Linked DNA regions of Chelatococcus sp. HY11. The protein of the gene in region 2 binds, or shares a complex with, the protein of the main gene of each other region. Links are inferred from orthologs where the notes say so. Each region holds a gene or a part of one and is shown on either strand. Other genes may lie near its edges.

The links.
Region 1: the proteins of xseA (region 2) and KIO74_RS09445 are in contact, whole or in part, in a cryo-EM structure (PDB 8TXR), measured with the Escherichia coli proteins. The link is inferred for Chelatococcus sp. HY11 from one-to-one orthologs.

What each region holds. Positions count from the first base shown.
Region 1 is NZ_JAHBRX010000001.1:2,047,725-2,052,315, forward strand. The notes cover bases 1,311-4,144. They hold KIO74_RS09445 (exodeoxyribonuclease VII small subunit), read left to right. Parts: upstream 1,311-2,502; coding sequence 2,503-2,787; downstream 2,788-4,144. Other genes in these bases: KIO74_RS09440 (DUF2339 domain-containing protein), read left to right, coding at 1,311-2,426; dxs (1-deoxy-D-xylulose-5-phosphate synthase), read left to right, coding at 2,854-4,144. In the rest of the region: more of KIO74_RS09440, read left to right, coding at 1-1,310; more of dxs, read left to right, coding at 4,145-4,591. UniProt on the Escherichia coli protein: Bidirectionally degrades single-stranded DNA into large acid-insoluble oligonucleotides, which are then degraded further into small acid-soluble oligonucleotides.
Region 2 is NZ_JAHBRX010000001.1:2,152,657-2,156,271, forward strand. Bases 1-2,925 are described here. They hold xseA (exodeoxyribonuclease VII large subunit), read right to left. Parts: upstream 2,315-2,925; coding sequence 686-2,314; downstream 1-685. Other genes in these bases: lpxK (tetraacyldisaccharide 4'-kinase), read left to right, coding at 1-206; KIO74_RS09905 (DUF2093 domain-containing protein), read right to left, coding at 434-655; KIO74_RS09915 (DMT family transporter), read right to left, coding at 2,462-2,925. In the rest of the region: more of KIO74_RS09915, read right to left, coding at 2,926-3,334. UniProt on the Escherichia coli protein: Bidirectionally degrades single-stranded DNA into large acid-insoluble oligonucleotides, which are then degraded further into small acid-soluble oligonucleotides.

The DNA of each region.
Region 1 (4,591 bases), 100 kb from region 2 along the record:
CCGGTCTGGAGGAGCGGCCTGGCCTAGAAGAACGGCTTGGCTCGCGCTGGGCCGTGTGGGTCGGCGGCATCGCGCTGGCGCTCGGTGGTTTCCTGCTGGTGCGCTTTTCCGTCGAACAGGGCTATTTCGGCCCTGGCGTGCGCGTCATGGGCGCCGCCCTTCTCGCGCTCGCGCTGATCGCCGCCGGCGAATGGTTTCGCCGGCGCGAGCGCGCGGAAGCGTTTGCGGGCATCCCCTCGGCGCATGTGCCAAGTGTGCTGACGGCGGCGGGAACCGCCTCGGCCTTCGCGACGGTCTATGCGTCCTACGCGCTCTACGACTTCATCAGCCCCGCGACAGCCTTCGTGCTGCTCGGCCTCGTCTCCCTGGCGACGTTGACGGCTTCGGTGCTGCATGGTCCGGCGCTGGCGGCTCTCGGGCTTCTCGCCGCCCTCGTCTCACCGCTTCTCGTCTCCACGGAGGAGCCCGAGCCCTGGGCGCTTGTCATCTATCTCCTCTTCCCCGTAGCGGCCTCCTATGCCCTCGCACGCTTGCGCCTGTGGAAATGGCTCGCGGTCTCGGCCGCGATAGGCGCCTCGCTCTGGGGCGCCTTCCTCGTGCTCGCCTTCACGACGGGTCATGCACCGGCCCTGCTGACGCATATCGTCCTCCAGGCCCTGCTCGCCGTCGCGCTTCTTGTCGTGGACCCGAACCGCGGCGTGGACGACGAGAGAGCCTACCCGGACAGGCTCGGCCTCTTGGTGCTGGTCGTCTTCGCGGCCCTGGCGGGGCTCGCCATGACGGTATCGCTCGACGGCGGCACCCGCGCGCTCTTCGGCGGGATCATGGTCGCCCTCTACATGATGACCGCGGTCCGCATCGCGCCGGCAGCCGGCGCGGCCGCGCTCGCCGCCGCCATAGCCGGCGCCGGGCTCTTCCTCTGGCCCGTTGCCAGGGAAGCCCTCGCCGAACCGCAGAACGTGCTGCCCGGCGGCGCGGGCAGCGTGCCCATGCCCGAGGCGCTCAACCTCTATCTCACCTTCGCGATAGCCAGCGGCGCGGCCGTGGCGCTGGCGAGCCTCTGGCGTATCCTCGTCGGCGCACGCCTGCCCGTCGTGACGATCGCCTGCTACGCGGGCGCGGCGACGGTCGGGCCGCTTGCCCTTCTCGTCATCGCCTATTGGCGTGTCGCCGGTTTCGACAAGAGCATCCCCTTCGCCTTCGTCGCGGCCGCCCTTGGCCTTGCCGCGACCTATGCCGCGCGCCTGACGCGCTCACGGGAAACGGAAGCGCCGGTCCTGGCGCTCGGCACCGGCGCCTTTGCCTCCGCGGCCGTCGCGGCGCTGGCGCTCGGCCTCACCTTCGCGCTCGACAAGGGCATGCTGACGGTCGCCTTCGCGCTCGCGGCGATCGGCACCGCCTGGATCGGCTGGCTTTGCCGCATCCCGGCCCTGCGCTACGTCGTCGGCGCGATCGGCGCCCTTGTCCTCGGCCGCGTCATCTGGGACCCGGCCATCGCAGGCAGCGATCTGGGCACCACGCCGATCCTGAACTGGCTGCTCTGGGGCTATGGTGTGCCGGCGGTCAGCTTTGGCCTCGCCGCGGTCGTGCTGGCCCGGCATCGCCGGGACGCCATCACGCAGCTCTGCGAAAGCCTCTCGATCGTCTTCGCGGCGCTGCTCGTCTTCTTCCAGATCCGCCATGCGCTCAATGGCGGCGACATCCTGCGGGAATCCTCCAGCCTGATCGAGGCGGGTTTGATGGTGACATCGAGCCTGCTGTTCTCGCTGGTAATGGTGCGCTTCGACGCGCGCCGGAGGGACCCGGTCTATCGCATCGCTTCGCTGGCTTTCGGCGTTTTCTCGCTGGCCGTGTCCTTCGGCCTGCTGGCCGTCATCGATAACCCGGCCTTCTCGGGCGATCCCATTCCGGGCGGGGCGATCTTCAACGGGCTTCTGCTGGGCTATCTCATCCCGGCGATCGCCGCCTTCGCGGTGGCCTGGTATGCGCGGCCGAGCAGACCGACGTGGTATGTCTACACCGCTGCCGGGCTCGGCCTCTTCCTGCATCTCCTCTATATGCTGCTTGAGATCCGGCGGCTGTTCCAGGGACCGGTGGTCAGCCTGTGGCGCATGACCAGCGAAACCGAGCTCTGGGTTTATTCCCTGGCGCTGCTCGCCATGGGGGTCCTGCTACTCGCCATCGGGCTTATCTGGCGGCTTCGGCTCGCCCGGCTTCTCTCCGGCGCCTATATACTGACCGCCGTGCTCAAGGTCTTCCTGGTCGACATGGCGAATTTGGAGGGCGCGCTCAGGGCACTTTCCTTCATCGGGCTCGGCCTCGTCCTGGTCGGCATCGGCCTAGCCTACCAGAAGCTTCTCCTGAGGGCACGCCCTCATAATCCCATGCCACAGCCAGGCACGCAGCCGCCCGCGCCGCCGCAATAATGCCGCGTGGACCAGCGACAAGGTGGAACGGCTCCAAGCTTGCAACTTGGGGCCTAAACGGGCGATAACGCGCACCATGACCAAAGACGTTTCCAAGGATCCATCCCCTCGCGCTGCCAACCAGGCCGACCTTGCCGCCCTTCCTTTCGAGCGGGCGCTGGCCGAGCTGGAGCAGATCGTCGCGCGCCTCGAGCGAGGCGATGTGGCGCTTGAGGAATCGCTCACCATCTATGAGCGTGGCGAGGCTCTGAAGGCGCATTGCGAGGCCCTGCTCCGACGGGCCGAGCAGCGCATCGAGAAGATTACCCTGTCGTCCGACGGGCGCGCGACGGGTACGGAACCGCTCGACGTCGAGACATAACCAGTCGTCCGACCGGATCGCCCTCCCTTCCAGCCAGGCGGGCCGATCGTTTTTTGCGTGAGGACCATCGCCGTGCCGGCAGCCACCCCACTTCTGGACACGATCGCCCTGCCCGAGGACCTCAGGCGCTTGCCTGACTCGGCCCTGCGACAGGTCGCCGACGAGTTGCGGCAGGAGACGATCAGCGCCGTCTCGATCACCGGCGGCCATCTCGGCGCGGGCCTCGGCGTCGTCGAATTGACTGTCGCGCTCCATCACGTGTTCGACACGCCGCGAGACCGGATCATCTGGGACGTCGGCCATCAGGCCTATCCGCACAAGATCCTGACCGGACGGCGCGATCGCATCCGAACCTTGCGCAAGCCCGGCGGGCTTTCCGGCTTCACCCGCCGCTCCGAGAGCGAGTACGACCCCTTCGGCGCCGCCCATTCCTCGACCTCGATTTCCGCCGGCCTCGGCATGGCCGTCGCGCAGACGCTTGACGATGCGGGCGGCAAGGTCGCGGGTGAAAAGCCGCGCAACGTGGTCGCCGTCATCGGCGACGGGGCCATGTCGGCGGGCATGGCCTATGAGGCGATGAACAATGCCGGCGCCATGAACGCGCGGCTCATCGTCATCCTCAACGACAACGACATGTCGATCGCGCCGCCGGCCGGCGCCATGTCGGCCTATCTCGCGCGCCTCGTCTCCGGTGGTACCTACCGCTCCATCCGCGAGGTCGGCAAACAGCTCGCCCGTCACCTGCCGAAGTTCCTCTATGAAAAGGCACAGCGCGCCGAGGAGTTCGCGCGTGGGTTCTGGACCGGCGGCACGCTTTTCGAAGAGCTCGGCTTCTATTATGTCGGCCCGATCGACGGCCACAACCTCGACCATCTCCTGCCGGTGCTGCGCAACGCGCGCGACGCGACCTCCGGGCCGATCCTCGTCCACGTGGTTACCCAGAAGGGCAAGGGCTACGCGCCGGCCGAGGCCTCGGCCGACAAATACCATGGAGTCGGGACCTTCGATGTCGTCACCGGCGTCCAGGCCAAGCCCAAGAGCAACGCGCCCGCCTATACCAAGGTCTTCGCGGAGAGCTTGATCGCGGCCGCCCGCGCGGATGAGAAGATCGTCGCCGTCACCGCCGCGATGCCGTCGGGCACGGGGCTCGATCTGTTCGGCCAGGCCTTCCCGACGCGCACCTTCGACGTCGGCATCGCCGAGCAGCATGCGGTCACTTTCGCGGCCGGCCTCGCGACGGAAGGCTACAAGCCCTTTTGCGCCATATATTCCACCTTCCTGCAGCGCGCCTATGACCAGGTGGTCCACGACGTCTCCATCCAGAAGCTGCCGGTGCGCTTCGCCATCGATCGCGCCGGCCTCGTGGGCGCCGACGGCGCGACTCATGCCGGCTCGTTCGACATCGCCTTCCTCGGCTGCCTGCCCGACATGGTGGTGATGGCCGCCGCCGACGAGGCGGAACTCGTCCATATGGTCGCAACCGCCGCCGCCTACGACGAGGGGCCGATCGCCTTCCGCTACCCGCGCGGCGATGGCGTGGGCGTCGACATGCCGGAGAAGGGCGTGCCGCTCCTCATCGGAAAAGGACGCGTCCTGCGCGAAGGTACGCGCGTCGCGCTGTTGTCGCTCGGCACGCGGCTCGCCGATTCCCTGAAGGCGGCCGAGATTCTCGAGGCGCGCGGCATCTCCACGACCGTCGCCGACGCGCGTTTCGCCAAGCCGCTGGATCTCGACCTGATCCGCCGGCTCGCCCACGCGCATGAATGCCTCGTCACCATCGAGGAAGGCTCCGTCGGCGGCTTCG
Region 2 (3,615 bases):
AGGCCCTGGCGGCCCGCGCCCTGGCTCTGGACGCCCTGCTCGTGACAACGGAGAAAGATGTCGCGCGCCTCGGCGACGATATCGGCCATCTGCCCGGCCTCGCAGTGTTGCCCGTGCGCTTCGTGCCCGATGACGAAACGGGCCTGGCCGCCTTCATATCGGGCTGGCTGCGCAAAACGAAGAAGGGCCGGCAGCGCGCCCGCTAGAGCATTTTCAAGCGAAGTGGAAACCGGTTCGCGTGAAGAAAATGCTCAAAAACAAAGACCTAGAGCATTGTCCGACGACCTTGAAGCGTCTGCCCAACCGGCGTCATCCCCGGCCTGGTGCCGGGGATCCCGATCGGAAAAGCGCGAGCCACAGGGATCGGGATGGCCGGGACAAAGCCCGGCCATGACGGACGATGTTCAGCGTTTTCATCAGATCAGAGAACCCGCTAAACCGCACGCAGCACCTTGTGGCGCTGCAGTACGGCCTCCGGCGAGGCATAGGCCTCCTGCCGGTCGACACTCCAGTAGCGAAGCCTGTCGAGGGGAATGCGCTCGCCAGTGACCGAGCAGACCACATAGCTGCCCGGCTTCAGCACGCGAAAATCCGCGTCGAGATACTGGAGGCTCGCTTCGCCATTCCCGTTGAAGCGATAGTCATGCCGGTTCATGGTTACGCCCTTGCTACATAGGTCGCGCGATCAGGTGTCGAACAGGCTGCTCTGCGTGTCCGGGCCAGCCTTTGCCGCCGCCTCACCCGTCTTCCGGGCCGCGCTGCGGCCACCGCGGGCCCCTCCACGCGCTCCCGTTCCGGATGCCTCCGCGCCGTCAACCGCAACTGCGCCGAAATCACCATCGGACAGCATGATCGTCAAAGGCATGCCCACCGTGACCGCGCTCGCGCTGCGGACGGGATGACGCGCCTCGTCCAGCACAAGCGCATAGCCCCTGGCAAGCACGCCCTTATGGCCCAGACTGTCGATCAGTTTCCAGACGCTTTCAAGCGCCTTGCGGCGGCGCGCCACGATTTCAGGTGCCATTTCGCCAAGGCGGGCACCCGCGAGAGCGAGCCGATCTCGGCCCCGATCAAGCCTGTGCCGGAGGCCCCGGCGCGACAGCTTGCCGGCCACGCGCATGAAGGCCTGGGCATGGCGATGGCTGTTGGCCGCGAAACAGCGGTCGAGCTGCTGCCCCGCCCGCGCCAGCCGCGCGCGCGCCTGTTCGAGTTGCAGATGGGGCGACAGGCGCAGGAGACGCTGGGCGAGCGCGCCGAGCGCAACTTCATGCCGGCGCGCGTTGACACGCAAGCCATGGACAAGCTTGCCGGCGGCTAGATCGAGCCGCTGGCGCGGCGCGGCGACGAGATCTTCCGGCCGGCGCAAGGCCCGCGTCAGGCTCCGCAATTCGGTCCGCCGACGCTCCCCGAGCCGCGCCATCGCCTCGCCATGCCGGCGGCCGAGATCGGCGAGACGCAGCGCGAGCTCGCGGCGCACGGGCACGACCTTCTCCGCAGCACCGGTTGGCGTCGGGCAGCGCAGATCGGCCGCGTAGTCGATGAGCGTCCAGTCCGTCTCATGGCCCACAGCCGAGACGAGGGGAATGTCGCTGTCAGCGGCGGCACGCACGACCGCCTCGTCATTGAACGACCACAGGTCCTCCAGCGAGCCGCCGCCACGCGCGACGATGATGACGTCGGGCCGGGGAATGGCGCCGCCGGCGGGAAGCGCGTTGAAGCCGCTGATCGCGGCAGCCACCTCCGCCGCGCTGGTTTCGCCCTGCACACGCACGGGCCAGACGAGCACATGGCTCGGGAAACGATCCTCCAGCCGATGGAGAATATCGCGGATGACGGCGCCCGTCGGCGAGGTGACGACGCCGATAACGGTGGGCAGGAAGGGCAGGAGCTGCTTGCGCGCCTCGTCGAACAGCCCCTCCGCCGCGAGCTTGCGGCGGCGTTCCTCCAGGATGGCCATGAGCGCGCCGACGCCGGCGGGCTCGATGGTCTCGATGATGATCTGATATTTCGAGGAGCCGGGGAAGGTCGTGATGCGGCCGGTGACGACCACCTCCAGCCCTTCCTGCGGCTTGATCTTGAGCCTGTTGAAGACGCCCTTCCAGATCACCGCTTCGAGCTTGGCGCCCTCGTCCTTCAGCGCGAAGTAGCAATGGCCCGAGGAATGCGGTCCGCGATAGCCGGAGACCTCGCCCTTGAGCCGGACATGGCCGAAGGCATCCTCAAGCGTCCGCTTCAAGGCGCCGGACAGGCCCGAGACCGTCCATTCCTGGGTGTTCGTCGCGAAACCTTCACCCGCGAAGCTGTAACCCGTCATGCTGTCGCTCATGGCGGCACGATACCGGCTGGCGACACGCGATCAAGCGGAAAGGCGGATCGTCTTGGCCGAGCTCCGTTCAGGCCGCGAGCGCTTATGCGATGAGCGCACCGTTAGGCTATACAAGCCTATGCGACATCTCCCCTATCAGGCGACACTTGGGGCCACCCCGCGCTTGCGTTCGCGATGGAACATGTAAAGCACGGACGCGATAACAATGGCGGCGCCGAGCAGCATGTGGACCGTCGGCAGATCCCCGAACAGCAGCGCGCCGACGATCAGCGCCCAGACGAGCTTGGTGTATTGCATCGGCGCGACGCTCGAGGCCGGCGCCAGTCGCAGTGATTCGAGAAACAGGAACTGCGCCGCGACATTCAGAAGGCCGCCCACGACCACGAGGCCGATATCAAAAGCCGAAGGCGGGGAAAACCAGAGGAAGGTGCCGGGAATGCCGGCCATCAGCTGGCCGGCGAGCACTGCCCCCACCATCATGTTGCGGCTTTCGGTGGCGCCGATCGACCGCATGATCAGCACCACGCCCGTGGACACAAAGATGCTGATGAAGGCCGCAATATGGCCCATGTTGACCGCCGCGTATCCCGGCCGGACCATGATGAGAATGCCGATCAGGCCCGCAATCACGGCCGCCCAGCGCCGAATACCGACCTCCTCCCGCAAGATAAGAACAGATGCCATGGTCACCAAAAGAGGCGATGCGAAAGTTATCGCGTAGACATCGGCAAGAGGAAGCAAGGAAAAGGCATAAAGGCCCGCCGTCGATCCGATCCCGGCGAGAAGGCCGCGCAACGCCAGAAGCTTGGGATTACGGATGTGCCGATCATGAACAAGCCCGCTTCGCTTGGCGATATAACCACCACGCATGAAGACGAGAAGCACAACGACGGACGCCACGCAGGCCTGCATCGTAATGATCTGAAAGACCGGATGACGGGTCGAAAGAAGCTTTACGACCGTATCGCAGCCTGCGAAGACGAGATTGGCGAGCACGGCATAGAGCATTCCGCGCGCATGCGTTGACAGTATCACGGCGATAGCTGGAGACGGCTCTCGCCGCTCACCTCTGGACGTTCCCTGGACGCCCTATCATGCACGCTCCGCGCCTTTTGGGTTATTACAATTCGGCATGGCAGCCCAGCGCCAGGGGACCGCGTTAACGATCTGTTCATCAAGATTTTTCCGTGGGGCGAAACACGTCTGACAGCTCCGCGTCGCCGGCGTCACTCAGCCGGCGAGGCGCACATCCACCGTCTTCCCGCGTTAAACAATGCGTCGCCCCGAGG